2 regions of the Intrasporangium mesophilum genome follow, and region 2 is predicted to be linked to the other one. Evidence: predicted binding sites of a transcription regulator. Region 2 holds the regulator's gene; the other holds the start of a gene.
What was found. Region 2 encodes HspR, which represses chaperone genes until heat shock. Its sites were predicted from a motif close to AAGTTGAGTCNNNNNGACTCAACTT; they were not measured.
Positions count from the first base shown of each region.

Region 1: the regulator HspR is predicted to act here: its motif matches at 7,964-7,988, upstream of lon (endopeptidase La).

Region 1 covers NZ_BAAGRF010000029.1:317,295-332,118, forward strand. Annotated here, with positions in the region: gene ACYVLP_RS21340 (hypothetical protein) at 1-569, opposite strand, end outside; tRNA gene ACYVLP_RS21345 (tRNA-Lys) at 744-816, shown strand; gene ACYVLP_RS21350 (hypothetical protein) at 1,196-1,801, opposite strand; gene ACYVLP_RS21355 (hypothetical protein) at 2,302-3,309, shown strand; gene ACYVLP_RS21360 (TRM11 family SAM-dependent methyltransferase) at 3,612-4,304, opposite strand; gene ACYVLP_RS21365 (NAD(P)-dependent alcohol dehydrogenase) at 4,524-5,492, opposite strand; gene ACYVLP_RS21370 (flavodoxin domain-containing protein) at 5,988-6,302, shown strand; gene ACYVLP_RS21375 (DoxX family protein) at 6,212-6,586, opposite strand; gene ACYVLP_RS21380 (NADPH-dependent FMN reductase) at 6,583-7,164, opposite strand; gene ACYVLP_RS21385 (MarR family winged helix-turn-helix transcriptional regulator) at 7,269-7,757, shown strand; gene lon (endopeptidase La) at 8,004-10,343, shown strand; gene ACYVLP_RS21395 (VOC family protein) at 10,443-10,817, opposite strand; gene ACYVLP_RS21400 (MarR family winged helix-turn-helix transcriptional regulator) at 10,895-11,344, shown strand; gene ACYVLP_RS21405 (sigma-70 family RNA polymerase sigma factor family protein) at 11,565-11,960, opposite strand; gene ACYVLP_RS21410 (RNA polymerase sigma-70 factor) at 11,984-12,853, opposite strand; gene ACYVLP_RS21415 (hypothetical protein) at 12,846-13,070, opposite strand; gene ACYVLP_RS21420 (SDR family oxidoreductase) at 13,080-13,835, opposite strand; gene ACYVLP_RS21425 (hypothetical protein) at 13,994-14,779, opposite strand.
Region 2 covers NZ_BAAGRF010000057.1:93,784-108,607, reverse strand. Annotated here, with positions in the region: gene ACYVLP_RS24610 (ABC transporter permease) at 1-593, shown strand, start outside; gene clpB (ATP-dependent chaperone ClpB) at 729-3,287, opposite strand; gene ACYVLP_RS24600 (hypothetical protein) at 3,381-3,656, opposite strand; gene ACYVLP_RS24595 (SGNH/GDSL hydrolase family protein) at 3,666-4,514, opposite strand; gene ACYVLP_RS24590 (SGNH/GDSL hydrolase family protein) at 4,652-5,485, shown strand; gene ACYVLP_RS24585 (ATP-binding protein) at 5,516-8,287, opposite strand; gene ACYVLP_RS24580 (heat shock protein transcriptional repressor HspR) at 8,431-8,886, opposite strand; gene ACYVLP_RS24575 (DnaJ C-terminal domain-containing protein) at 8,935-9,927, opposite strand; gene ACYVLP_RS24570 (nucleotide exchange factor GrpE) at 10,053-10,691, opposite strand; gene dnaK (molecular chaperone DnaK) at 10,688-12,607, opposite strand; gene ACYVLP_RS24560 (RNA polymerase sigma factor) at 12,871-14,067, opposite strand; gene ACYVLP_RS24555 (YciI family protein) at 14,064-14,483, opposite strand; gene ACYVLP_RS24550 (hypothetical protein) at 14,721-14,824, opposite strand, start outside.

The sequences.
Region 1 (14,824 bases), on a different contig from region 2:
GGAGCCTTGACGGCCCGGACGAGCATCGTGGACTTGCCGACGCCCGGCAGCGTCAGTGTCACCTTGGAGCACGAGGCCACCGCGGCCTTCAGCTTCTTGTGGAGCGCCGCCACGTTCGCAGGCTTGCCGAGGGCGTCGAGGTACTCGTCGATGTACGGTCCGTCCTGGCCGCCCGAGAAGGAAGCCGAGGCGCTGGCGAGTGATCCCGGAGCCTTCTCGGCGTTCGAGTACTTGACGAACTCGGCGCACTTGGGGTTCGTCGAGGTGATCCGCGGCGCACCGCCCTCGTCCGAGCCGACAGGTTCTGCCGAGAAGCCGGACGGCATGTCATCGAGCGTCAGCAGGGCGTCCTCGAGTTCGGCCTTCGTCCGCGACCGCGCCTGGGGGGACTGCGTCGTCGCGGTCGCGTTGGGCCTGCTTGTGGGGCTCTCGGTCGCTGTCGCGGCGGCTGAGGATGCGGGCACCGAGGTGGCCGGAGAAGCTGCTGGAGCGCCCGGTCCTGAGCATGCGGCGGTGAGTGCGACAAGGGACACGGCGACGGGCACGGCGAAGGCCGCGAGGCGAGACATGGCGCGGAGCGTACATGACGCAGGCATGGATGGTCGCGGGCGCGCAGCCATCCCTCAATGACTGCGCGCCTCGCCATCCACATGCCCCGTCCGGGGGGTCGCGTAACAGGCGGTTCGGGGGGTCCGAACCGATTTTGTCGGGACCATGGGCGACTGCTAACGTTTCCCTCCGTTGCGCCGCTAGCTCAATTGGCAGAGCAAGTGACTCTTAATCACTGGGTTCGGGGTTCGAGTCCCTGGCGGCGCACTCGTCAGTGCTGGTCACAGCCTCGTTGTTGCCCGAGAGTGCTCGTCACTCTCGGGCTTTCGGCGTCCAGGGCCGCGTTACCATCCGCTTTCCCCCGCGACAGGGCGACGACGAGCACCAACGGGCAACGACCAACCGTCACGGATGCTGCCCATCGGCCTCACGGAGCCTCACGGAGCGGTGACGGGTGCGGGCGCGCGGTGTGACTCGTATCGCAAGGTCTCGGGGTTCGACGCCGGCAGGCTTCACGAACATGCTCCGATCCGCGACCCCTCTGCCCGCGGGCGCACCCGGCCGCAACGCGACGCACACCAGCCGACGAAGCCGCGGCGTGGCACCGGGTTGGTCGTGCCGACGGCATGACGCGATGGGAACCCCGTCAGTCCCCGGCGATCGGTTGGAGCCGTTCGAGAACGAACCAGCCGACGGCGAGAGTCCGGCTGCCCACCGTTATGAAGGCATGACCGAGCAGGATCTCGTCCGAGCCGGGCGACACCCGCACCACGAAGTCCCGCAACCGCCGAGCGAGCCCCGGCTCTGGCGCATCGACCGCGCCGTAGTCCAGGAGCAAGGCGTCGCTGTGGCGGCTATCGATAGTGATCGCGTCGACCGCCGCGACGGCGAAACGCGCCCACTCGCGCCGACCGTCACGCTGCCGCCGCTCAAGCCACGGCGACTCGAGGACGCTGCCGGCCACCGAGACGTTGTACCCCGCGAACCGATCGTCGACCGCGTGGAAGCCTTTGATGAAGCGCCGTATTCCGAGTAGCCGCGCCGATGCGGCCGGCAGGTTCGTGCCGCGCCACTCCCAGCCCGAGATTGCTTGGACGTCGGGTGCCTCGCCACGCCGCATGATCCCAGCCATTTCGCGACTAGGGGTGCCCACAAGCCTGAGGTATTCCGGCGACGGGCCGTCGGGATGAATGGACTTGTCCATGCGCCGATCATCCGGGCCAACCTGCTCCGAGTCCTCGAATCGCGCCAATCCCGCGTCTCAGCTCGACTCCGTCCGCGCGTGTCCCGCACGTAAGGTGCCGCGGTGGCCTCCGGAAGGACGGCAGAGCGGTCACAACTCACCAACAGCCTCGAGCAGATCGCCGCAGCGATCGCCCGATGCTCGCCCGCGTGAGCCGAAACGATCCCGGCGACAGCAAGACCGTCCAGCAACGACGTCTTGCCGAGGCCACCCCGATGACCATCGCCCGGACCGTGCTTTCACGCTGGGTCAACTCGACGCCCTCGCGGATGAGTGGAGCACAAGGCCAAGATCCGATTCCCCCCATGTGAAACGGGTGCTTCAGTACCCTTTTCGGCAAAGGGCTCGACCGGGGACGGAGCAACCACATGCCGCAGCTGCTGGTGGATGTCGTTCGGCCGCCTGGTCGGATCATTCATGAACGCCTTCGCGGAATCCCCAAGGCCGGCGAGCGCGGCCTCGACGGGACGACCGGCGTCCTACCCTCTCGAGCTCCCGAGGAGTAGTCGATGGCTGACGACACGAGCTCGACCGCCTCGACGAGCGAGGCCGCGACCGTCGTCGACGACGCGCTCCACGCAGCCGAAGGCACGAGGACCGCCTCGCGGTGGCTGGCCTTGGCGCTTGGTGCCATCCCGTCCCTGGCGGTCCTCGGCGCGATCCTCCGCAGTCCTGGAGACGCCGGCTTCAACGGGTGGCTGCTGGGCATCGGGGTGATCCTCGCGGCGACCGGCGCCCTGATCGGGGTGCTCGGGTTCGCGCGAGTCGTCGCGCCGGTGGGCCTGGAGGAGAGCAAGGTGCGAGAGAAGGTCCAGCTCTCCCGCCTGCCGGCCGTGACCATTCCCGACTGGATCCAGCTCGACAACGAGCTGGAGGGCGCGCGTAAGAGCCTGATCGACGCCGAGGAGCGTTTCGACACCCAGTCTGAAGCAGCGACTGAGCTGAAGGTAGAGGCGCAGGGCCTGGCTGCGATCGCCGAGGAGTCCGAGGCGCTGGCGCAGGCGTCGCCGAACGACGAGGCACAGGAACGTAACGCGGCCGAGGCGCGCCTGACAGCCTCGCTCAAAGAGCGCGAGGCCGTGGCGGCGGAGGCGCGGGCGACCGCCAGCGCGGGACGCGTCGACATCTGGAGGCAGCAGGTGACTCGTCGGCTCGCGGTTCGCGAGCAGGCCTACCTGCTGGCCGCCTCGGACGAGGTGCGCAGACGATACCTGGCGGCGCAATGGGCTGCTGGGTTCGCCGTCGTGTTCATCGCCTCCGGGGTCATCTGCCTCGCCCTCGCGCCTAACCCGAAACCCCCGGACAGTGCGAACGTCAGTCTGGTCACGCTCACTCTCAACAGTGCGGGCAAGTCTGCCCTGGGGTGCAAGGCGAGCAGCGTCCAGGCTCTTCGGACGGGCGGCACCGCCGACGCCCCCACCGTGATCACGCTGCCGCAGCAAGGATGTCCGTCGAAAAGCCTGACCTTCACCACCGCCACACCGGTCGGCTACGGCACCGTCTCGACGCCGAAGTGACTCTCGCGAGGTCTGTCGCAGGACCACGCACACGGCGTACGAGCTGGCACGGCGTCGCGGTCGGTCGGCCTCGCCGCCGAATCTGAGCGAAGCACTCCGCGCTGCATGCCACTCTGTAGACGTCGAAGACACAACCACCTTGTGGCCGCGTAACCGTTCGACTTTGGACGGGTAGCAGCGAGCAAGGACGCGACACGGGGCCTACACGCGGCTGAGCCCGGCACCCGGGTATGGAAGCGCAGTCCCGGCCCCAGCGGAATACGACCTGCCCGTATGCCGCTGGGCCGGCTCCCGCTCTCGGCTCACCCTTCGCCGCGGAACGTGAGCAGGTAGTCGCCGGTGAGGTCGTGCGGGAGCGTGTCCCAGCAGATGACGGTCTCGCTGAGCAAGGGCAGCACCCGGCTCACGGTTCTCGCAACGTCCCACGCGAGGGTCGTCGTGTGGCCGGCGTGGCGGATGTTGGCGACGTTGAGGACGAGGTAACCGCCCGGCCGGAGGAGGTCGCGGACGTCCCGGACGATCGCAGCCAGGTCCCGAAGGTAGGTGCCGTAGTCCCCACCGATCCGGGTGTAGGCGCTCAGCGGGTCGTGCGGGTGGTCGTTGGCGGTGAGGTAGGGCGGCGACGTGAGGCAGAGGTCGACCGGCTCGGTGACGAGCCGGTGCAGGCCGCGCACATCGCCCTCGATGATGGTCGCTTCGGGGACCCGCGACCGCACGAGCTCGACCCGCTCGGGCAGCAGTTCTACGCCGACCGCCGTGCGGCCGAGGCGGTGAGCGACTGCCAGGGTTGTGCCGAACCCGGCGAACGGGTCGAGGACACGGTCACCCGGCCCCGAGAGGCGGGTGATGACCTCCGACGCGAGGCGTTCGGTGAAGTGGACGTCCTCGTCTGCCCCGGCGACCCGCTCGGCCGCGAGCTCCGCTGCGGTAGCAGTGAGATACGGCGGCAGACCGTTCGGCCCGCGGCCAGTGGCCGCCGACGTGCCGTCATTCATGGGCCTATCTTGGCCTGCGCGTCAGCCGGTGACGACCTCGGCCCCCGGCCTGCTGCCACGCGTCCATGCCGGCCCCCGGGGGATCTTCACCCGAGCTGGGGCTCGGGCCTGGGCCGGACGCGTCGACGACGAGCTGCGCCGCACCACCGCTGGGCGCGCTGGTGACGAGCGGTCGACGGGCCAGCGCCCTCTGGCCGCACGGGGGCACGTTTCTTGCGACTAGGCGGAAACGACAACGACCTTGCCGAGTGCCCGACCCTCACCGACATGAGCAAGCGCGGCGGGAACCTCGTCGAGCCTGAAGGTGCGGTCGATGTGGATCCTGACCTCACCTCTGACGCACAGCTCGGCGATCGGGTCGAAATGAGCCGGACCCTCCTTGACCACGAGCACGCCCAGAGAGCGACCGGTGACTCGGCCGACCGCCCAGCCGAGCGTGACCACGCGCAGCAGGGCGCGCACCGACCCGCCCACGCATCGATACGTGCCACCGGGTGCCAACGCGCGCCGGTAGGCCAGGACCGACCTGTGCGCGACAAGGTCAAGGATCAGATCGTAGGGCTGGCTCGTCCGGGTGAAGTCGTCCCGCCGGTAGTCGATCACCTCGTCCGCCCCCACCGACCGCATGAAGGCCTGCTTGGCGGCATTGTCGACACCGGTCACGTGCGCGCCGAGCCGCTTGGCCAGTTGGATCGCGAAGGTTCCTGACCCCCCGCCCGCGCCGTTGATAAGGACCCGGCTGCCCGCGACCGCTCTTTGCGTGCCCTGCAGAGCTATCGCCCCCGCCTGCGGCAGCGTCGCCGCCTCCGCGAACGTCAGCTGGGCCGGCTTGTGAGTCATAGCCGATTCTGAGGCCAGCGCAAACTCCGCAAATCCACCCATCATCGCGAGATTGTCGCCGTACACCTCGTCGCCGGGCCGAAAGCGGGCGACCCGGTCACCGACTTCGTCGACCACGCCGGCAATGTCAGATCCGAGGATGCGACGCGTCGGGTGACGCCAACCGCCGAGGCGAGCGTACGCGGGCGATCCGCGCAGCCCCTCCCAGTCGCTGAGATTGACAGAAGTGGCTGCGATCTTCACCCTCACCTGCCCCGGGGCGGGCCGCGGCAAAGGAACGTCCTCGACACGCACGGCATCGGGCCCCCCGTACCGGTCATAGACGGCCGCCCTCACGCCGATCCCCACCCCGCGGCGCACCACCTCATGGCCGCACCATAAACACGTAACGGCACCAAGGCCCACCCAAACGACGCGGGAAGGTGCGTCACTTCCCCGCCTCACGGGCAGGCCACTGTCTCACGGTGTTGCACCTGGAGCACGCTGGCTTCATCGCTGCAGCGCCTCCGTGCTGATGGTGCGATTGGGGTTCTCAGTTGCCCACGCCTCTGAGTGCTCATCGCAGAAGAAGAGCGCTGACGTGACGAGCTCGCCGCTCCCAGCGTCCCTTCCGGCACGGATCACGTGTCGATGGGTCGCCTCCCGGTGGCAAAGGATTGTCGTGTTGTCGTGGTTCCAGGCAACGTAGTCACAGGAGGGAACGAAGGTCGGGTCGAGCTGCATCGCCTCGTCGGCGGAGCCGATCCATCCCTTGGTCCTTCGCCGTGCTGGCCACAGTGCCACGACTACTCCTGGTAGTGATCCACGGTTCTACTCGCACACGGTACGAGTGGACAGTCTCCGCTGAGGGTCTTTCGCGGAGCGTCATATCGCCTGGCGGCGCACCCAAGGGCGCACGTGGTGCACTTCGTCCAGAAGAATCTGGACACTCTGGCACGCCTTCCCTCGGCGTTCTTCTCGGTGAGCCTTGCCGCCTACGGCCACCGGCGGGAGGGCGAGGGGTACATCGACCAGTTCGAAGAAGAGACCGGCTGGCACGCCGACAAGGTCGCGTTTTTCGGCGGCGCTCAGAAGCTCTGCGGGCCGATCCGCTCGATCGCCACGAAGAGCGCCAGGGCGAGCAGCACGAGGTTGACGATGACGTTCGGGTACTCGTGACGTCGTCCATGCGTGATGACCGCGCCGACCATGACGATCGCGAAACCAATCGCCGCCGCCGGCACTAGCCAGGTGGCGACGCCGAACACGCCTGGGACGATGAGGCCGATGGCCCCGAGCACCTCCGCGACGCCGATGCCCTTGACGAGTCCTGCCGGGAGGTCACCCGCCCAGCCTTGCCCGGCCCGGACCAGTTCGGACTGCGCCCTGGTCAGCTTCATAACTCCCGCGGCAAGGAAGACCGCGGCCAGCAGCACGGTGACGATCCAGACGACGACGTTCACGCCGCGGCCTCCTGGTTTGCGCGCAGGGGCTTGAGCGCGCCGGCCCACGCCTCGAGCTGGTCGAACATCACACCGGCGTATTGTTTGTGCAGGTCGGCGGGCGTGAAGACCGAGAAGTTCTCGAAGTCGGTGAAGAACGAGAACGCCATCGCCTGCCGGACATGCGCGATCTGGACCTCGCTGAGCACACTGCGCAGGTGCTCGACCGCGCGGGCGGCACCGACGGCGCCATACCCGACCAGCGCGGCTGCCTTGTTGTGCCACTCGGCCTGCAGGTAGTCGATGGCGTTCTTCAGGACCCCGCTGGTGGAGTGGTTGTACTCCGGGGTGACGAACACGAACCCGTCGAACTGGGCGACGGTCGCCGCCCACTGCTTGGTGTGTTCGTGCTGGTAGCGGCCCGTCGCCGCGGGCAGTGGCTCGTCCAGGTGCGGCAGCGGGTAGTCCAGCAGGTCGACCAGCTCGTAGGTCGCGCCGGAACGGCCCTGGGCCTGCTCGATCACCCAGTCGGCCACCGCCTTGCCGTTGCGACCGGGGCGGGTGCTGCCGAGGATGACGGCGATCTTCAGATCCCTCACGGGGCTTCTCCTTCAGATTTGACTTGAATGTTCATGTAACAGCCATGGTCCATCAGAACACATGAATGTTCAAGTCATGGGCGACGGGGCCCTACACTGGGCGCATGGGTGGAAGCCAGAGGCCGTCGACGCGCAAAGCGCGCTGGCTGACCTCCGACGAGCTGGAAACCTGGCAGGCGTTGAACCTGCTGCTTGCCAGGCTGCCGGCGGCCCTGAGCAGTCAGCTGCAGTGCGACTCGGACCTGGGCTTCGTCGAGTACTACGTCCTGGCCGGCCTGTCCGACCAGCCGGACCGCACCATCCGGATGAGCCGGCTCGCGGTCCTGGCCAACTCCGAGCTCTCTCGGCTCTCTCACCTGATGGCCCGCCTCGAGAAACGCGGCCTGGTGCGCCGCGAGCCCGATCCGAGCGACGGCCGGTTCACCAACGCGATCCTCACCGACGCCGGCTACGACTACCTCGTCCAGGCGGCGCCGGGGCACGTCGAACGCGTACGCGGCCTCGTCTTCGATGCCCTCGACACGGGCGCGCAGCACGCCCTACGCGACGCAGCCCGCCAGATCCTGGGCCGACTCGATGACGAGACGTGCTGAGCACGGGCTCGTTTCTCGACCACACATTGCGGCCAGCGCAGGACCTCGCGTCTCCCCAGCTCGACTGACCCGTGTCGACCCAAACTGGCACATCACCGTCATGCTCGCCAACACCGCCAAGGCCCACGTGGCGAACTGGTCGCCCACTGGTCATAGGCAGCGCCACCCTTCTGGAGGTGCCACCGGGAACAACAGGCCAGATTCCAGGGTTGAGTGAGGACAACTCAACTTGTGACAAGGACTCTGATGACCTCGAAACAACTTCCGGTGCTGTTCCTCGACGACGTAGTGCTGTTGCCGGGGATGGTCGTGCCGATCGAGCTCACCGACGGAGCACGCGCGGCGGTCGACGCGGCACAGTCTGCCGCCAACGGCGGCACCCCCGAACTCCTCGTAGCACCCCGCCTCGACGGCGCCTACCCTTCATACGGCGTGGTCGCGCAGGTCGAGAAGGTCGGCACGTTCCGCGGCGGCGCACCAGCCGCGGTGTTACGAACCGGCTCACGTGCGCTCATCCGCGTCGGCGTGACCGGCCCCGGCGCCGCCCTGTGGGTCGAGGCCGAACCGGTCGACCCGACACCTGTGACCGACGAGCTGCGCGCTCTGGCGGGCGACTACAAGAAGCTCGTCGTCGAGCTGCTGCAGAAGCGCGAGGCCTGGCAGATCATCGACTCGATCAACGCCATCACCGACCCAGACCTGCTCGCCGACACTGCCGGCTGGGCTCCGTACCTGTCGACCGAGCGCAAGCACCAGCTGCTCGAGACGCCCGACGTGGCAGCGCGGCTCCCGTTGCTCATCGAGTGGACGAAGACCTACCTGGCCGAGTCCGAGGTTAACGACCAGATCGAGTCCGACGTCAGGGAGTCACTGGAGAAGAACCAGCGCGAGTTTCTGCTCCGTCAGCAGCTCGCCGCAATCCGCAAGGAGCTCGGTGAGGGCGAGCCGGACGGCTCGGATGACTATCGGGCGCGGGTGGAGGCCGCCGACCTGCCGGAGGCTGTCCGTGAGGCGGCGCTGCGCGAGGTCGACAAGCTGGAACGCTCCAGCGACCAGAACCCCGAGGCGGGCTGGATCCGCACCTGGCTCGACACGGTCCTGGACCTGCCGTGGAGCGTGACGACCGAGGATATTGCCGACATCAAGGCCGCCCGTGGGGTGCTCGACGAAGACCACCACGGCCTGAACGAGGTCAAGGAGCGGATCGTGGAGTACCTCGCGGTCCGGGCCCGGCGCGCCGAGCGTGGCCTGTCGGTCGTCGGCGGCCGTGGCTCTGGCGCCGTCATTCTGCTGGCCGGCCCTCCAGGCGTCGGGAAGACATCGTTGGGTGAGTCGGTAGCCCGAGCCCTGGGCCGTAGGTTCGTCCGGGTCGCCTTGGGTGGCGTTCGTGACGAAGCCGAGATCCGCGGCCACCGCCGCACCTATGTCGGTGCGCTCCCGGGCCGAATCGTGCGGGCCATCAAGGAGGCCGGGTCGATGAACCCGGTCGTGCTGCTCGACGAGGTCGACAAGGTGGGCTCGGACTACCGGGGCGACCCGGCCGCGGCGCTGCTCGAGGTGCTCGACCCGGCGCAGAACCACACGTTCCGCGACCACTACCTCGAGCTCGACCTCGACTTGTCCGACGTGCTGTTCATCGCGACCGCGAACGTGCTCGAGACCATCCCACCGGCTCTGCTGGACCGGATGGAGCTGGTGACCATCGACGGGTACACCGAGGAGGACAAGGTCGCCATTGCGCGTGACTTCCTGGTGCCCCGCCAGCTCGAGCGCGCCGCGCTGACCCCGGACGAGGTCACCATCACCGACGACGCGCTGCGGGAGATTGCCGCGAACCACACCCGCGAAGCCGGCGTGAGGCAGATGGAGCGGCTGCTGGCCAAGGCGTTCCGGAAGGCATCACTGAGGAACACCCCAGTGGCCATCGACCTGGACGACCTCAAAGACCTCATCGGCCGCCCCAGGTTCACCCCCGAGTCGCGGGAACGCACGTCGGTTCCCGGTGTCGCGTCCGGGCTGGCGGTCACGGGAATGGGCGGAGATGTTCTCTTCGTCGAGGCCACCTCGGTCCCCGGCGACAGGCAGAACCTCACCCTCACTGGCCAGCTCGGGGACGTGATGAAGGAGTCCGCGCAGATCGCGCTCTCGTGGGTCCGCGCCCACGCCGACGAGCTCGGCATCGACCCGGCGCAGCTGGACCGACCGGTACACGTGCACTTCCCGGCCGGCGCAGTCCCCAAGGACGGGCCATCAGCGGGCGTGACGATGACGACCGCCCTGGTCTCGCTCCTGACCGGCCGACTGGTGCGGGCCGAGGTCGGCATGACCGGTGAGATTTCCCTGACGGGACGAGTCCTGCCCATCGGCGGCGTGAAGCAGAAGCTGCTCGCCGCGCAACGTGCTGGCTTGACCGAGGTGTTCCTGCCCAAGCGCAACGAGCCCGACCTCGACGACGTCCCGAAGGAGGTCCTGGAGGCGGTGACCGTGAGCCTGGTCTCCGACGTCAAGGAGATCCTCGCCGCCGCCCTCGAGCCCGCGGGCTCGAACAGCACAACCACGACCAGTCCGGCCGCAACCGCGGCTTGACCGGACGCGCAACGCAGCACGAAGTGCGATCTGGGACACGGTCGACCGCTCCAGCAAGACAGATGAGTGGCCGTCACGAAGGTGGCGGCCACTCTCCGGTCAGGCCCTGGAGTGGATGGTGACCGCGTACCCGTCGAGATCGCGGAACGAGAACTGGGTGCCGAAGGGCCCTTCGAACAGGTCCTGGGAAATGGCCACGTCCTGCTCGATCAACCGCTGGTGCAGACCGACCACGTCGTCGGTGCGGAACCACACGCCGACGCCTGCCCCGAGCTGGCCGACGGCGTCGAGGTCGACACCCGGGAAGGGTTTGCGCACTGCGAACGACACACCGTCTGCGGAGAACACCGCCACCTCCGGATTCGGCGCTGGCAGCCGGTTGAGCCCAACCGTGTTCTCGTAGAACGCCGCTGCGGCGGCAAGGTCGCGGACCTGGAAGGACACGAAATCGGGGCCGGTCGTTGTGCTGTTCATGGGGATCGCCTCCATGTCTGTAGTAGGGCAGTGTCAATAGTCTGACACTGACCGGATCCATATGTCAAACTGTTGACATGAGCGAACAGGTGCGTCGCACGGTGCCGGAGGAGTTGGGCGTGTTGGTCAAGGAGACGCAGGCGGTGTTACATCAACGGATGGATGAGGCCCTGCGGCCGCTGGGGCTCAACGTTCCGCAGTACGCGTGTCTACAGAACCTGCGAGACGATCCGGGCATCACCAGCTCCGATCTGGCCCGCCGCACCTTCGTGTCGCGCCAGTCCATGAACGTCCTTCTTCAGGGACTCGAGAAGCGCGGCCTGGTGGAGCGGTCAGACAAGCCCGGTCCTCGCCGTGAACGTGCGACCGTCCCAACCGCCCGTGCGCTCGGCGTGCTCTCCCAGGCGCACGCGGAGATTGCCGGGATCGCCCAGCGCATGACCGCAGGGCTGAGCCCAGCTCAGCGAGCCGACCTTCAGTCGATGCTCACCTCCTGTCGCGACTCCCTCCTGAGTCATGAACGATGAAGCGACGACGATGCCTTCAGGCGCATCTCAGGCACACGACGGCGTTCGCGCCGACTGCTCGTCGGACTGGACCTATTACGGGCCCCTTTCGGCCGCGTAACTGTCCGCCTTTGGACGATAACTAGCGGGCACGGACTCAACACGGGGAGCACGCGGACACCGGCATACGGCCACCCTGATCACGGTGTGGTTTACCCCGCACCCACTGAGCCTGCTCCGATCAGCCGTGCTGCCAGTGCCGGAGCTTATCGGGATTCAGCACGATCCAGACGTGGACAATCTTTGTCGCCACGACGCCGAGCGTCACCATCGCGACGAGCTGGCCCAACCTGCGCACTGCAACGCCGGTCCGGCCGTTCACCGCCTCGAGGGTGAGAGTCGCGCCGGCATGTTGGCTCAGCAGGTCCACCACGAACCGTGCGCACTCGTCTGCGCCGCGCAGCGGCTGCACGGCGGTGTCGGCCGAGCGGCCGGTGTCGGTGACGACGCTCGCGTCTGCCGCCAGCAGGTCGCGAAGCGCCGAAACGCTGCCGGCCTCGCACGCCGCGGCGAAGGTGAGGACGACCAGATCCTCATCGCGTATGCCGCCCGCCGAGTCGGCCGCTCCACCATGCACGTCTGCTCCCTGTGGCTGAACGGTCAGGCGGTCATCGCGGTGATCTTGACCGGGTTCATCATCCATAGCACCTGTTCGATTCCGTCTGTCGAGACGGTGACCGTGAGCGCCGCGAAGACGTCGCCGTCGTGGTGCAGCACCGCGACCGGCTGACCGTTCGCCGTGCCCCAGCGCACCTCGACGCCCACCCAGAACCGCGGGGCGAAGGCCCGGTGGAACTTCGCCACCCGCAGCGCGCCGACGACGGGGAACCGTGAGGCGCGCACGGCGCCACCACCGTCGGAGTAGCTGATGGCGTCCTTGGCCAGCAGCCGCTCCAACGCTGCGAGGTCACCAGAGCGGGCTGCGGCGACGAACGCCTCGAGCAGCTCCCGCTGCTGGGTCGGACTGATCTCTCGGCGCTGTTCGGCAGCCAGCCGCCTGCGTGCCCTGCTGACGAGCTGGCGGACCGCAGGCTCCGTGGTCTGCAGGATGCCGGCAAGCTCGTTGTACGGGTAGTCGAACGCCTCGCGCAGGATGTATGCCGCACGCTCAGTAGGCGTGAGCTTCTCCATGAGCAGCAGGACGGCAAAGCTCAGCGCCTGGCCACGCTCGGCGCCCAGGTATGGGTCGGCACTGGTATCGACCGGCTCGGGCAACCATGGACCGATGTACGTCTCGCGCCGCGCCCGCGCCGTCTTGAGCTCGTTGATCGCCAACCGGGTCACCGCCGTCGACAGGTAGGCCACGGGGCTGACCACGGAGCCGCGATCCGCCGCCTGCCACCGGATCCACACGTCCTGCACGAGGTCCTCGGCCTCGCTGTGACTGCCCAGCATGCGGTACGCGATCCCTATCAGCCGGCGGCGGACCGCATCGAACGTCGCGGCAGCCTCGTCCAGGTCGTCAGACACCTTTGTCGAGGCCGGTCGCTGCGATGTCCGACTCCAACGACTCGATCGCCCCGATCAGGTTTCTCAAACCGACGACCTCACGTTCCACGTCGGTCGGGTCGATCTGCCACTCGGCGGACGGCAGGGCCGCATACACGGCCTGCTCGGTCGGACCGGCGAGCTCGAGGCGCGTCTCGACCTCCACCTCGAGGCTGTGCAGGAACTCGTAATCGCTCATGTCTCGCAGTCACTTTCCGATGGTGGCTCGTGCCGCCCAGTCGTCATAACGGACCTCACCGAGGATGGCGTCGCCGATCGGGACCAGGGACCGTTCGGACAGTTCCGAGCCGAAGTACCTGGCGTGTGGGTCGGTCACCACGTCGCGCGGATCGTAGCGAGCGGCAAGAGCCTTGCGGAAGAACTCGTCCATCTGGAACTGCTCCGGCCCGGCGATGTCGATGCGCCCGTTGAGCGGCTCCCCGACGGCGACGCGGCCCAGGTTCGTGGCCACGTCCTCACCGGCGATCGGCTGCCACGCCGTGGGTGCGATGTGCACGGTTGTGCCTACGGTGGCATCGTCTGCGATCGCTGGCACGAACTCGTAGAACTGCGTCGCGTGCACCATCGAGAACGGGACGCTCGACTGGCGAATCAGCTCCTCCTGGGCGATCTTGGCCGCGAAGTAGTGGTTCTCCGGCATCCTCTCGGTCCCCACGATCGACAGCCCCACGTGGTGTCGCACACCGGCAATCGCCTCGGCAGCAAGCAGGTTCCCGGTCGAGGTTCGGAAGAAGTCCATCACCGCCTTGGCTTCGAACGACGGCGAGTTCGCCACGTCGACCACAACCTCGGTCCCTTCGAGCACCTCAGCGAGCCCCTCCCCCGTCAACGTGTTGACGCCGGTGTTCGGGGCCGCCGCCACCGCCTCGTGTCCGTGCCCACTGAGCTCCGCCACCAGCTTCGACCCGATCAGGCCCGTACCGCCGATCACCACGATCCTCATCGCATACCTCTCTGTCTTCCGGCGGCACCCATGGCCGCCCGTCAACAGGTATGACAAGGCAGCCCCCGCACTTGTGACGGTGGGACCCAAGGCCGAGAGTCCGGGCTGCCGATGCGGCTCGCCCAAAGCTGTGCGCAACCCCACGCCGGGATTTGCACCTATTGATGCTCGCGGGTCAGCAAGCCGGTAACCCATGCCGTCAGTGGCAGAAGCAGACCCCAGCCAATCGCGAGACTGCCTCCGAGTTGGCCGATGCTGCCGAGATGAGCGGGGTAGGCCCGGGCCACGACGCCGAACCATGATGCGGAGAGGGCCGCCGGGATGAAGGCAACGGCCCAGCCCGGGCTCCGAGCCACCAAGGCCCACGAGGCGGCCGCTGCGGAGGCGGCGATGGCGAGGCCAAAACCCGCTTGCATCGGTAGGTGCATCAGTCCATTCGTGTTGTCATCCGACGCGCCATCGCGTGCCGCGACCACCATCTCCCAGCCGTACCAGAGTGCCCCGCCGAAAGCCGCCAGCACGAGGAGGTCCAGCGGCCAGCAGGCAACACGCCCCAGCCCGCGAAGATCCGCGAGCTGCGGCCGCCCGATGCCTGTGACGGCTGCCGAGCCTGCCACGAGGCAGCCCGCCACGACCTGACCTGGCGCGAGCCCAACGAGCCCAGCGAAAAGAATCGCCAATGCCACGGCGGCCACCTGAGGGCCATTCCATTTCTGCGGCCGAACTGCCCATGCCAGCAAAGGCAGTGGCACCAGGAATGTGAACAGCAGTCCCCATCCCGTTTCCAGGAGGTAATGCTCGAAGAACTCGAGGTTCTGGACCATGACGACCGTCAGGTCGATGATGCCGAAGAAGAATGTTGCCCAAAACAGCGCAAAAAGGGCTGCAACGAGCCGCCTGCCCAGCCGTCCGCCGCGCCGGTCAACGATGGCGTTCATGCCCACGGCACAAGCATGACGTTGACCTCGGGTTCCGTCACCAGATGCGTC
Region 2 (14,824 bases):
TCCTGCCTCTGGCCATCGCGATGCTCTCCGGCGACTCGGTGGCGGGCGAGGCGAACCTCGGGACGCTGCGCTACCTGCTCACCGTCCCGGTCGGGCGCACCCGCCTGCTCGCGGTCAAGTACGCCGCGCTCGTCATCGGCGCGCTCTGGGGCGTGGCAGTGGTGACGGTCGCCGGGGCGATCATCGGGATCGCGCTCTTCGGCACCGGCGACATGCCGACGCTGTCCGGCACCGAGCTGTCGTTCGGGGCCGCGGTGTGGCGGGTCGTGCTGGTCAGCCTCTACGTCGCCGCGGGGCTCGCCGCCCTCGGCGCCGTCGGGCTGTTCATCTCGACCCTCACCGAGCAGCCCCTGGCCGCGACCGTCGCGCTGATGATCTTCACGATCCTGTCGTGGATCGCGGACTCCGTGCCGCAGATCTCCTGGCTCCATCCGTGGCTCATCGTCGACCAGTGGGGCGCGTTCGCCGACATCATGCGCGACCCGCCCTTCTGGGACAACGTGGCCCGTGGCCTGTGGGTCGACCTCGGGTATGCCGTCGTGTTCTGGCTCCTCGCGTGGTCACGGTTCGCCGGCAAGGACATCACCAGCTGACCCACTCCCACGTCGAGTGAGCGCCTGGTCCCACCCGTCACGGGACACACGGGACAGGAGTGACAGGAGCGACGGGGCGCTCACTCGACCAGCACAGACCCCAGTCGAGTGAACGCTTGGTCCCACGCGTCATGGTCAGTGCAGGGTCAGGGCCTCGCCGGTGTCGTCGACGTCGACCTGCACGGTCGAGCCGTCGCGGACGTCACCCGCCAGCAGCGCCCGGGCAAGGCGGTCGCCGATCTCGCGCTGGACGAGCCGCCGCAGCGGCCGCGCACCGTACGCCGGGTCGTAGCCCCTGCTCGCCAGCCACTGCCGCGCGGCGTCGGAGACATCGAGGGTGATCCGGCGGTCCGACAGGCGCGTCGCGAACGAGCGCACCTGCAGGTCGACGATGTGGGCGAGGTCGTCCCGGCTCAGCGCGTCGAACACGACGATCTCGTCGAGCCGGTTGAGGAACTCGGGCTTGAACGCCGTGCGGACGACCGCCATGACCTCCTCGCGCTTCTCGTCCGGGCTCAGCGTCGGGTCGACGAGGAACTGGGACCCGAGGTTGCTGGTCATGACGAGGATGACGTTGCGGAAGTCGACGGTGCGTCCCTGCCCGTCGGTCAGCCGGCCGTCGTCGAGCACCTGCAGCAGGATGTCGAACGTCTCGGGATGCGCCTTCTCGACCTCGTCGAGCAGCACGACGGAGTAGGGCCGGCGTCGCACGGCCTCGGTCAGCTGGCCGCCCTCCTCGTAGCCGACGTAGCCCGGGGGCGCGCCGATGAGGCGGGCGACGGCGTGGCGCTCGGAGTACTCCGACATGTCGATGCGGACCATCGCGCGCTCGTCGTCGAACAGGAAGTCGGCCAGGCTCTTGGCGAGCTCGGTCTTGCCGACGCCGGTCGGGCCGAGGAACAGGAACGACCCGGTCGGGCGGTTCGGGTCGGACACGCCGGCCCTCGTGCGGCGGACGGCGTCCGACACCGCGCGGACGGCCTCGGCCTGCCCGATGAGCCGGGCGCCGATGTGCTGCTCCATGTGCAGCAGCTTCTCGGTCTCGCCCTCGAGCAGTCGGCCGGCCGGGATCCCGGTCCAGGCCGAGATGACCTCCGCGATGTCGTCGGCGCCGACCTCTTCCTTGACCATCGGCTCCTCGTCGTGGACGGCTCGGGCCTCGCGCTCCTGGGCGAGCTCGAGGTCCTTCTCGAGAGCCGGGATGTCGCCGTAGAGGATCTTCGAGGCGGCGCCGAGGTCGCCCTCGCGTTGCAGCCGGTCGGCCTGGGTCCGCAGGTCGTCGATGCGCGCCTTGAGGTCGCCGACCGCGTTGAGCCCGGCCTTCTCGGCCTCCCAGCGAGCGGTCAGCGCGGCGAGCTCCTCGGACTTGTCGGCGAGGTCCTTGCGCAGCCGCTCGAGCCGTTCCCGCGAGGCGTCGTCGGTCTCCTGCTCGAGCGCGAACTCCTCCATCTTGAGCCGGTCGACGGTGCGGCGGAGCTCGTCGATCTCGACGGGGCTCGAGTCGATCTCCATGCGCAGCCGGGACGCGGCCTCGTCGATGAGGTCGATCGCCTTGTCCGGCAGCTGTCGTCCGCTGATGTACCGGTCCGACAGAGACGCGGCCGCCACGAGCGCCGAGTCGGCGATGGTCACCTTGTGGTGGGCCTCGTAGCGCTCCTTCAGCCCCCGCAGGATGGCGATGGTGTCCTCGACCGAGGGCTCGCCGACGAAGACCTGCTGGAACCGCCGCTCGAGTGCGGCGTCCTTCTCGATGTGCTGGCGGTACTCGTCGAGCGTGGTCGCCCCGACGAGCCGCAGCTCACCACGGGCGAGCATCGGCTTGAGCATGTTGCCCGCGTCCATCGCGCCCTCGCCACCGGCGCCCGCGCCGACGACTGTATGCAGCTCGTCGATGAAGGTGATGATCTGCCCGTCCGAGCCGGTGATCTCGTCGAGCACGGCCTTGAGCCGCTCCTCGAACTCGCCGCGGTACTTCGCCCCAGCGAGCATCGCACCGAGGTCGAGCGAGTAGAGCGTCTTGTCGCGCAGGCTTTCGGGCACGTCGCCCTCGACGATGCGCTGGGCGAGGCCCTCGACGACCGCGGTCTTGCCGACTCCTGGCTCGCCGATGAGGACGGGGTTGTTCTTGGTGCGTCGCGAGAGCACCTGGACGACCCGGCGGATCTCGGCGTCACGCCCGATCACGGGGTCGAGCTTGCCCTCACGGGCACGGGCGGTGAGGTCGGTGCCGTACTTGGCGAGGGCCTCGTAGGTGCCCTCCGGGTTGTCAGACGTGACAGGGCGGCCGCCGCGCAGCTGCGGGATGGCCTTCTCGATCGCGTCGGCGTCGAGGGCGAACTGCCCTGTGCGCGCGAGCGCGAGCAGCAGGTGGTCGGTCGAGACATAGGAGTCGCCCATCGCCGTCATGTACTGCTGCGCCTGCTGGATCGCGGAGAGGGCGGTGCGGGAGAGCTGGGGCTGCTGGGCTCCCCCGGTGACCTGGGGCAGCGCGGCCATCGCCTTCTCGGCCGTCTCCGTGGCCAGCGCCACGCTCGAGCCCGCCGTCTGGAGCAGCGCGGGGGTGGTGGTGCCGGACTGGGCTGCCAACGCGAGCAGCAGGTGAGCCGGCTCGATGTTCGGGTGGTGCTTGCCGGCGGCGGTCGTCGCGGCCTGCGCGAACGCCTCCTGCGCCTTGTTGGTCAGCTGTAGGTCCATGCGTCCTCCTGGTCGGGAATGAAGATCGTTGGCGACAACCGAGCAACAGTTGAGTCTATTCCGCTCAACTTTCGGAGCGGACCGCTGGGATCGTCACGCGTTCGGGTCGGGGTCGTACCACCCATCGTTCTCCTCGGCCAGCGCCTCGAAGCGGGCGGCATACGCCTCGTCGTCAGGGGTGCGCACGTACACCGCCCACTCGTGGTCGTCCGAGTCGTCTTCTCCTGCAAGGGCTTCGCGCACCACGTGCACTTCCGCGAAGCCTTCGGAGTCCAGGTCGTCTGCGATCTCCTCGGCGACGTCGCGGTCGGGAAACACCAGCAGGTGCTCTCGCTCGGCCGGGTTGCCGCCCCCCTCCCTGTGGTCCACCCAGCCAGACTAGGCAACGTCGGCCGGCTCGTGAACCGCTTCGGCGCCCTCACGCCACGCGAATGCGGTCGCCGGCCGCACGGGCACGGCCCACTTGGGCTGGACCTGCTCCCGGGACGAGGTCCGCGCGACCCACCTGCGCACATGTGGTGCCGCATGGTCGAGCCACCACGCCCGCTCGTCGTGCCACCACTGGGCGTAGCCGGCACGCTGAGCCGGTATGCCGTCCCGGAGCCGGGGCGCCGCGCCGTGCAGACGGGGCGCGGCCACACCCGCCGATGGCGCCAGTCCGAGGAGCTGCCCTACCGCGTCCGCGATGCGTGCGTGCCCTCCGGGCGAGGGGTGCACCCGGTCGGCCGACCAGAGCGCCGGGTGGTTCCAGTCCGCCAGCGACGCAAGATCGAGCAGGGTCGCGCCGTGGCGCCGGGCAATCTCGCGAATCCCGTTGTCGAACATAGAGACCCGCGCACGGACCGGTCGAAGCACCAGGGAGACGATGGGAGCCCAGCCGGTGAGCAGGACGACGTGGGCAGTGGTCCCGGCCACACGGCATACGGCGTCCTCGAGCGGGTCGAGGACCTCGTCGCGACGCAGCACCGGACGGAGCAGGTCGTTGCCGCCGGCCCAGATGGTGACGACGTCGGGGCGCATCGCGATCGCCGGTTCGACCTGCTCCGCGGCAAGATCGACGGTGCGCTTCGCGCGGAGGGCGAGGTTCGCGTACTCGGTGCTCGGTTCACGGACCGCGAGTCGCGCCGCGACGATGTCGGCCCAGCCGCGAAAGCCGTTGGGGCAGCTCGGGTGCGGGTCGCCCACCCCCTCGGTGAGGGAGTCGCCCAGCGCGACGAACCTGCTCACGACCGGCACCATACGGTCGGACGCACGCAAGGAGGCCAGCGTCGACATGACGGCCAGCCGACAGCTCGGCGAACACTCGTCGACGATCGACGCAACACCCTTGCGCCGGAGGTGGGCCCTCGGGAGACAGTGACCCGGTGGCGGGGCGTTTCGTAGTGGTCGGCGACTCCTTCTCAGAGGGAGTGGGGGACCCGAACCTCCTCTACCCCAATGGGTTTCGCGGATGGGCAGACCGGGTCGCCAAGGAGCTGGGCCGCGACGACAAGCGGTGGGAGTATGCCAACCTCGCGATCCGCAGCAAGCTGCTCGACGAGGTGGTCGCCGACCAGCTCGAGCCGGCTCTGGCGTTGGAGCCCACGCTCGTCTCGTTCTACGCGGGCGGCAACGACATCCTGTCCCTGCGCACCGACATGGACGGGCTCGTGCAACGGTACGAGGCGGCGCTCGTCAGACTGGCTGACAGCGGTGCCCAGGTCCTCGTCTTCACCACGTTCGACACGAGGACGACCTTCCTGCTCGAACCGCTGCGCCGCCGGATCCTGGCTTTCAACGACGCCGTGCGTCGGCTGGCCGAGGAGCACGGTGCGGTGCTGCTCGACCACACCCTGATGCGGGAGTACGACGACCCCCGGCTCTGGGCTTTCGACAAGATCCACATGTCGCGCCAAGGGCACAAGCGGATGGCGGCCTTCGTGCTCGCCTCCCTCGGGATCCCGCACACCGTGCGGGTGAAGGACCTCGGCCCCCGCGAGCGCCGTCCCTGGCGTGCGGCCGTCGGCGACGAGCTGCTCTTCGTCCGGTCGGAGGTGGTGCCGCTGGTCAGGAGGAGGATGCGGGGCGTGCGCGACGGCGACGCGGCGCTGCCGAAGTGGCCGGTGCCGATCCGGCCCGCCAAGGGGATGAAGCGCCTCGCCTCCACCCATTCCGGGCCGGCGCTGGCGGAGCGCGCGGGACGGCCCCGGGTCGGCTGACCTCCAGCGAGCGTGCCCGCATGCGTGGGGTCAGGCCTGCATGGGCTCCTCGCCGGTCTCGACCACGCGCCTCGCGAGCTCGCGCAGCTTGATGTTCCGGTGCAGGGATGCCTGCCGGAGCATCTCGAAGCCCTGGACGGCCGTCACCTTGTGCCGCTCGATGAGCACTCCGACCGCGTGGCCGATGGACCGGTGGCTCTCGATCGCCTGCTGCAGCTGCAGCTCCCTGGCGTCCGCGTCCCGCCGGGCGAGCACACGGTCGACCGCGTGGGCGAAGCTCCGGGCGAGCAGGTCGCCGACGATCGCCTCGTCCACGCTCACGAGGCGGACCGCGCGGAACTGCACCCAGACCCGGCACGTCGACGACGCGCTCGACGGGGTGAGCAGGAGGCCGGTACGGACCGGGTCGGGCTCACCCGCGACCTCGTGCGCCCGCACCCGGGCGGGCTGGGCGGCAGGAGACAACAGGTCCCGTATGCCGCCAGGCAGGCTCTGGGGGTCCGCGACCCCATCGAGCGTGAAGAGCAGGTCGGCCTCGCCGGCCGTGACCCGCACGGCGGCGGCTCCGTCGAACAGGACGCTGAACCCGGCGACCGCGGCGACGACGACCTGCTCGAGGTCGGCGGCCGCTTCGAGCTCTGAGGCCAGGGACGCGGCCCGGTCCCGGCGCTCGCGCGCCTCCTGGTCATGCTGGGCCGGCCGGCGCAGGACCGCGCCGAGGCGGGCTCGCAGCTCGGACAGGCCGAACGGCTTGACGAGATAGTCGTCGGCGCCGCCCTCGATGCCGCTCACCCGTGCCTCGGCACCGGCGAGGGCGGACAGCAGCACGACGGGGACCTCGGCCGTCGCCGGGTCCGCCCGCAGCTCATGGACCAGGGCGTTGCCGTCGAGGCGAGGCATCATCACGTCGGCAAGGACGACATCGGGGCGGCGAGTACGGGCCAGGGCCAGCCCCTGCAGGCCATCGGCCGCCGAGGTGACCTCGTAGTAGTCCTCGAGGGCGTCGACGAGGTATCTCCGCAGGTCAGGATGGTCCTCGACGACGAGCAGGCAGGGCTTGGTGCCGGCCGCCGTGCCAGCCGCCGTGCCAGCCGCCGTGCCAGCCCTCGTGCCGGCCGCCGTGTCGGCGGCAGGATCGGCCGCGGCCGTCTGGAGGGTGACCTCGTCGATGAACGACTCGAGCGGGCGGTGCGTGATCGACTGCCCGTGGCTCCCGTCCGTGGGCGGGGTCGGCATCGTCATCGGCAGCTCGACCGAGAAGGTGCTGCCGACGCCGGGCTCGGACCGGACCGTGATCCGGCCACCCATGAGCTCGGCGAGCTCGCGGGTGAGGGACAGCCCGATGCCGGCGCCACCGCCACGCGACGGTCCGGTCGCCGGCGCGAGCTGCTGGAAGCGCTGGAAGATCCGCTCCACGTCCTCGGCCGCGATGCCGACACCGGTGTCGGACACGCTGACCTCGAAGCCGTCGCCAACGGATCGGAGCACGACCGAGATCGAGCCCTCGACGGTGAACTTCGCCGCGTTCGAGAGCAGGTTGAGCACGATCCGCTCGTACATCTCCACGTCGAGGTAGGCCGCGGTCGGCAGGTCGGCGGACGACACCGAGAGCGTCAGACCGGCTCGGGCGGCCGCCGGGCGGAACCCGTCGGCGAGGCCTCGGGTCACGGCCGAGACGTCGGCCTCGGACGGGTGCGGCTGCACGACACCCGCCTCGAGCCTGGTCAGGTCCAGGAGCCGGTCGACGAGGGAGATGAGCCGGCCGCTGTTGCGCTCGATGAGGGAGAGCCGTTCGCGATGGACGTCCGGCAACGGGGTCCGGACGTCCTCGAGAGCGTCGTGCGCCGGGCCCGCGACCAGCGTCAGGGGGGTGCGCAGCTCGTGGCTCACGTTCGCGAAGAAGGTCGACCTCGCGGCGTCGAGGTCGGCCAGGGCGCTGGCCCGTCGGCGTTCCTCCTCGAGCCGCTGCAGTCTGGCGAGCGCGGTCGCCACGTGCGTTGCGCAGGTCTCCACGTGTCGCTCCAGGCTCGCATCCCACGGTCGGAGCGGGTTGGGCTCGACGACGAGACACCCGACTGCCTCGGTGCTGCCTGGCTCGCGCACCGCGACCGACCGCAGGCCCCGGGTGCTTCGATCGCGACTCTGGTCACCGGCGAGCACGAGGTCGACCGACAGGTGGTCGGCCGGGTCCGCACCCATGGTCCGGTGCACGGCGGCGCGCACGCCGGACGCGTCCTCGGCCCCGGCAAGGGCCGCGACGAGCTCGGCTGCGCTGCGCGCCCGGCGGTCGGCCACCACTGTGTCGGTGGTCTCGACGGCCACGTTGAGCACGCCCTCGACCGTGCCGTCCGGGCCGTGGATCGGGCCGTACGTCCAGGTGAAGAAGGCCTCCTCGAGGAAGCCGCGCCGGTCGACCACGAGGCACTGGTCCTCGGACCACGTCGCGGGCGCACCGGACATGACTCCGGAGAACATCGGCGCGATGACGTCCCACACCTCGGGCCACACGTGTCCGACCGGCTGCCCGAGGGCATCAGCGTGCTTCGCCTGGCCCAAGAGCACGAGGTAGGCGTCGTTGTAGATCATGCGCAGGTCCGGGCCCCAGGAGACCAGCATGGGGAACCGGGACGACAGGCAGATACCAACGGCTGTGGCGAGGGTCTGCGGCCATGTGTCGATCGGCCCGAGCGGGGTGGCCGACCAGTCATGGGCGGCGACGAGCCGCCCCATCTCGGTGTGCGGGGCGAAGTGAGCCCCGGGAGCAGAGGCGAGAGGCGAGGGGCTCTCGTGATCAGGTGTCACGCGGGACTCTCCGAGGTCTGGCCACCCGAGACGGGTAGGCCGGACTGACGGCCCCGTTGCTTGAGGCGCCGCCATCCTGTCACAGACAGCGGGCGCGCGCTGCCCCCGGCCGGACCCCTTGGTCCCCAAGCGAACCAGGCGGGTCAGCGGTCCTCTTGCCGCCAGACGACGAGAGCCTGCGAGGCGGGCGACCGCGGCGGGCGCTGCCCGGGCCGCATCGGCACGACGTCGCCGCGCAGACCGACCGCGAAGACCCGCGGGGGCTGGGCGAGCGCGGCACGGGTGGCCTCGAGCTCGGCCGTGAGCTCGTCGACGCGACTGCGCAGGGCCTCGACGTGGTTCTCGAGCTCGAGGATGCGGTGGATGCCGGCGAGCGAGACGCCTTCCTGGGACATCCGCTGCACCTCGCGCAGCAGCGCCACGTCACGGGTGCTGTAGCGCCGGCCGCCGCCGCGCGTGCGCGACGGCGACACGAGGCCGAGCCGGTCGTACTGGCGCAGCGTCTGCGCGTGCATCCCGGCCAGCTCGGCCGCGACGGAGATGACGAACACCGGGGCGTCGTCGTCGTGCCCAGCGGGTCGTGGGTTCCTACGCGCCATCGTCGTCACCTGCCTTCCGTCTGGTCGTGCGTGATGGGCCGTATGCCGTCAGCCGCGGGCGCGCTGGAACAGCTCCGCCCGGGGGTCGTGACCGTCCTCGGCGGCGGCCATCTTCTCGATCGCCTCGCGGGCCTCGTCGGTGAGCCGTTGCGGCACGACGACCTGGACCTTCGCGAGCAGGTCGCCGGCGTGGTCCCCTCGTCTGACGCCGCGGCCCTTGACCCGCAGCACGCGGCCGCTGGGGGTGCCTGCGGCGATCTTGACCTTGACCGAGCCGCCGTCGAGCGTCGGCACCGGCACGGTCGCACCGAGCGCCGCCTCCGCGAAGGTGACGGGCAGGTCGACCGTGAGGTTGTCGTCGTCGCGGCCGAAGACCGGGTGGGTGTCGACCGAGACTGTCAGGATGAGGTCGCCGGCCGGAGCGCCGGGGTCACCGGGTCGGCCCTTGCCGCGCAGCCGGATCTTCTGTCCGTCCTTGACCCCAGCGGGAATTCGCGCGTTGATCCGCCCGAGATCGGGCGAGCTCAGCGCCACGGTGGCACCCTCGACTGCGTCGCGGAAGCCGATCCGGGTCGAGGCGCTCACGTCGGCGCCCGGGCGCGGGCCTGGGGCGGCCCCGAAGTCGCCATAGCCGGGGGCGCCGCCGCCGAACATCTGCCCGAGGATGTCCTCGAGGTTCGGCTGGGCACCGCCTCCGGTGCTGAAGCGCACCCGCTGCCCACCGGGAGCGCCGCCGAACGCCGAGAAGATGTCCTCGAAGCCCGGCCCGCCTCCCGGGCCGCCCGCGGTGAAGCGGGCGCCGCCGTGTGACATGGCGCGGATCGCGTCGTACTCGCGGCGCTGCTCGGGGTCGGACAGGACGGCATACGCCTCCCCGACCTCCTTGAACCGCTCCTCGGCCTTGGCGTCGCCGACGTTGTGGTCGGGATGCAGGTCGCGCGCCAGCTTGCGGTACGTCTTCTTGATCGTCGCCGCGTCGGCGTCCTCTGACACGCCGAGGGTCGAGTAGAAGTCCTTCTCGAACCAGTCCTGGCTAGCCATGGCGCGCCTCCGTGTCCTCGCGTGGCCGCATCGTCGTGATCGTCGTGGTCCTCACATCATGATGTATGCCGCTGGGGCCGCCCCGCACGACAGCTCGGGCGGGGCGTGCCCCAGCAGGAAGCCGCTCAGCCGGGGTCGGCAACCGACACCCGGGCTGCACGGACGAGACGCTCGCCGATCCGGTAGCCCGGCTGGAGCACCTGCACGACAGTCGTACCCGTTGCGCCCTCCGGAAGGTCGGCCTCCACGTGCATGAGCGCCTCGTGGATGTTCGGGTCGAACTCCTGACCCGCCTCACCGAGCCGCTCGACGCCGTACCTGCCGAGGGTCGACTCGAGCTTGTCCGAGATCGCGGCGAACGGCCCGTCGGCGAGGTCACCGGCCTGGCGGGCCATGTAGATGTCGTCGAGGACCGGCAGGAGCGCCTCGACGACGCTGCCCACCGCGGTGGTGCGGATCAGGTCGCGGTCGCGGTCGACGCGCTTCTTGTAGTTGACGTACTCGGCCTGCAGCCGCTGCAGGTCTGCGAGGTAGGTCATGGCCAGGGCATCCTCCTGTGCGAGGGCCTCGCCCTCGGACTCGTCGGGGCCGTGGTCGTACTCGTCGTCACCGCCGGGCTCGGACGACGCGCCCGCGCCTCCCTCGTAGTACGAGTGGTGGCGACGGGACTCGTCGGCCCGACCGCCTGCCGCGCCGGGCGGCGTGCCCTCGGGCTCGGAGCCCTCGGGCACGCCGGCCGCGCCGGTGTTCGGGACGTCGGTCACTTGGCGTCCTTGGCCTCGTCCTCGTCGACGACCTCGGCGTCGACGACGTCCTCGTCGGCCGCTCCGCCTGCCGAGGCACCGGTCGGCGAACCGTCCTGCGCCCCCGTCGAGCCCGTCGAGCTCGTCGAGCCAGCGGCGCTCGCGGAAGCCTGCTCGGCGGCATACAGCGCCTGGCCCATCGCCTGCGACTTCGTGTTGAGGTCCTCGATCTTGGCCTTGATGTCCTCGACCGTCGCCTCGGAGTCCTTCGCGATGGCGGACCTGAGGTCGGCGAGCGACTCCTCGACGGGCGTCCGGACATCGGCCGGGATCTTGTCCCCGGACTCCTTGAGGAAGCTCTCGGTCGAGAAGGCGAGCTGCTCGGCCTGGTTGTGCACCTCGGCTTCGTCGCGACGCTTGCGGTCCTCCTCGGCGTGAGCCTCGGCGTCCTTGACCATGCGGTCGATCTCGTCCTTCGACAGCGCCGAGCCGCCGGTGATCGTCATCTTCTGCTCCTTGCCAGTGCCCTGGTCCTTGGCAGAGACGTTGACGATGCCGTTGGCGTCGATGTCGAAGGTGACCTCGATCTTCGGCACGCCGCGCGGGGCCGGCGCGATGCCGGTCAGCTCGAAGGTGCCGAGCGACTTGTTGTGCTGGGCGATCTCGCGCTCACCCTGGAAGACCTGGATGAGGACCGACGGCTGGTTGTCGTCGGCGGTGCTGAAGATCTCCGAGCGCTTGGTCGGGATGGCCGTGTTGCGGTCGATGAGCTTGGTGAACAGGCCACCCTTGGTCTCGATGCCCAGCGAGAGCGGCGTGACGTCGATGAGCAGCACGTCCTTGCGCTCACCCTTGAGGACACCGGCCTGCAGGCTCGCGCCGACAGCCACGACCTCGTCGGGGTTGACGCCCTTGTTGGGCTCCTTGCCGCTCAGCTCCTTGACCAGGTTGGTCACGGCCGGCATACGGGTCGAGCCACCGACGAGCACGACGTGGTCGATGTCGGCGAGCTTGATGCCCGCGTCCTCGATGACCCGGTGGAACGGGGCCTTCGTCCGCTCGAGGAGCTGCTTGGTCATCTGCTCGAACTGGGCGCGAGACAGCGTCTCGTCGAGGTGGATCGGACCCTCCGGCGTCATCGAGATGTACTGCGCCGAGATGTTCGTGGAGGTCGCGGTCGACAGCTCCTTCTTGGCCCGCTCGGCCTCGTCACGAAGACGCTGCATGGCGATCTTGTCCTTGGACAGGTCCTGGCCCGTCTTGTTCTTCACCTGGGTGATGAGGTGCTGGACGATGACGTCGTCCCAGTCGTCACCACCGAGGTGGTTGTCGCCGTTGGTCGCCCGGACCTGGATCGTCGCGAAGCCGTCCTCGGCGTCCTTGCCCACCTCGAGGAGCGAGACGTCGAACGTGCCGCCACCGAGGTCGAAGACGAGGATGAGCTCGTCCTCCTTGCCCTTGTCGAGGCCGTAGGCGAGTGCCGCCGCAGTCGGCTCGTTGACGATGCGCAGGACGTTGAGGCCCGCGATCTCGCCGGCCTCCTTGGTGGCCTGGCGCTGGTGGTCCTCGAAGTACGCGGGCACCGTGATCACGGCGTCGGTGACGGTCTCACCGAGGTAGGACTCGGCGTCGCGCTTCAGCTTCTGGAGGATGCGGGCGCTGATCTCCTGGGCGGTGTAGCGCTTGCCGTCGATCTCCGGGGACTTCCAGTCGGTGCCCATGTGGCGCTTGACCGACCGGATCGTGCGGTCGACGTTCGTGACGGCCTGGCGCTTGGCGACCTCGCCGACGAGCACCTCGCCGTTCTTGGCGAACGCGACGACGGACGGGGTGGTGCGGCCGCCCTCAGCGTTCGTGATGATCGTCGGCTCGCCGCCCTCGAGGACAGCGACGGCCGAGTTGGTCGTACCGAGGTCGATTCCGACCGCACGTGCCATGGGTAACTCCTTGCTGGTGTGGACTCGTGTGAAGAGCGTGTTGGTCTGGGGTCTCGCGCGAACCGCTCGCACGCGGTGCAGGAGGCTCGTGCCCAATCTGCTCCGACCGGCCGGTGCCTGTCAAAACCGCGCTCGCAATTCTTGCGTTCCCTCGGCTCAACTTTGGCCGTCGCGACTTTGTTCCCCGACTCGCCGAGTGATCCCGAGCACGTCGAGCTGACCGCTCGACCGGCTTCCACCCGTCGAGCGGCTCCTCAAGGCGTCTACCGCTGCCGAGCCCGCGCGGCCTGGCGGACCAGGTGCTCGTGCTCGGCGACGTCCGTCGCCAGCCGGGCGGCGTCGGCGTATGCCGTTGCGGCAGCGGGAAGGTCACCGCCGAGCTCGTAGAGGTAGCCGCGGACGGCATACCACCGGTGCCGGTCGCCGAGCACCTCACGCAGCCGGTCCGTCTCGCGCAGCCCGGCGGGTGCGCCCAGCACGTGGCCCACGGCGACCGCGCGTCCGAGGACCGCCGCCGGGTCCTGGCGGACGGGGTCGTCGGTGAGTCCGACGAGGTCGTCGTACCACCCGAGGATCTGTGGCCAGTCTGTCTCCTGCGCCACTGCTGCGTCGTCGTGGAGGGCCGCGATGGCGGCCTGCACCTGGTAGCGACCCGGTGGCCGCGCGTCGCTCTGCAGCGCGAGAGCCGACTGCAGCACGCGGACGCCCTCCGCGATCTCCCGCGTGTCCCAGAGGCTCCGGTCCTGCCGGTCGAGCGTGACGATGCGGCCCTGCGCGTCGAGTCGAGCGGGGAGCCTCGCGTGGTTGAGCAGCATGAGCGCGAGCAGTCCGCGGGCCTCCGGCTCGTCGGTTGCGAGCGTGAGCTGGCGCGTCAGCCGGACAGCCTCGCCGGCGAGGTCCACGCGACCTGCATGCCCTGCGGTGTAGACGAGATAGAGCACGCGCAGCACGACGGCGAGGTCTCCGGGCTGGTCGAGCCGACGTCCCCTCAGAGTCCGCTTGGCCCGGCTGATCCGCTGCGCCATGGTCGCTTCCGGCACGTAGAAGGCGTCCGCGATCTCGCGCGTGGTGAGGCCGCCGACCGCGCGCAGGGTGAGTGCAACCTGGGAGGCGGGAGCGAGGTCCGGGTGGCAGCAGCAGAAGAGCAGCAGGAGCGTGTCGTCGCCGTCCTCGGTCGCGATGGGCTGCCGCTCGGCATACGTCGCCTCCTCGCGCCGGTAGCGCGCGGCCTCACTGCGACGCGCGTCGACGAGCCGCCGTACGGAGACCGTCGTCAGCCAGGCGCGCGGGTCGCGCGGCGGGTGCTCGGGCCACACACGCAGCGCCTCGATCAGCGCCTCCTGGAGCGCGTCCTCGGCGGCGTCGAAGTCCTCGCCCCGGCGGACCAGCCCGGCAAGCACCCGAGGGACGAGGGCGCGCAGGGCGCCCTCGTCCAGCTGTCCCGCCGGGTCGTCGGTCACGAGGTGAGGTCGTCGGCCGGAGCCCCGGACATGACCTCCCGCACGTCGATCCACTCGTACAGCGGCTCCCCGCCCGGACCAGGCTCCGACGACACGTAGGCCGCGAGCTCGAGCGCACGCTCGCGCGAGTCGACGTCGATCATGTACCACCCCGCGACGAGGTCGCTGGTCTCCGGGTGAGGTCCGTCGGTCGTGACCGGTGCCGCGTCCGGGCCGCCGTAGCGGACCCAGGTCTGCGTCTGGGTGAGGGCCTGGGCATCGACGAACTCGCCGTTCTCCTCGAGCAGCTCGCCCACGTGCCGCAGGAACGCCATGTGCGCCTCCACGTCCTCGGGCGCCCACTGGTCCATCGGCGGGACGGGACGGTGCGCGTCGGGGCCACCGCGGTAGTGCTTGAGAAGCAGGTACTTCGCCATGGTGCTCTCCTGTGTCGTGAGCCGCGCCGGTCGCGGTCCTCACCTGTGGAGCGGAGCCGGTCACCTCTTCTCGACATGAAACCACCACCGAGTTCCACGCGAGCGTATGCCGGGTGCCCGGGTGAGACGGAGCGCCCACTCGACTGGGGCTGGTGGGACGCAGCGCCCACTCGACTGGGGCTGGTGGGACGCAGCGCCCACTCGACTGGGGGATCTCGGTCGAGTGGGCGCTTCGTCTCAGGCGTCACAGTGGCGTGACGCACCAAGGGCGAGCGTGGTGCGGGCACAGCGGCGGTGGGTACCGTGCGAGACGAGACCCCGGAGGTGCCTCGTGTCGCAAG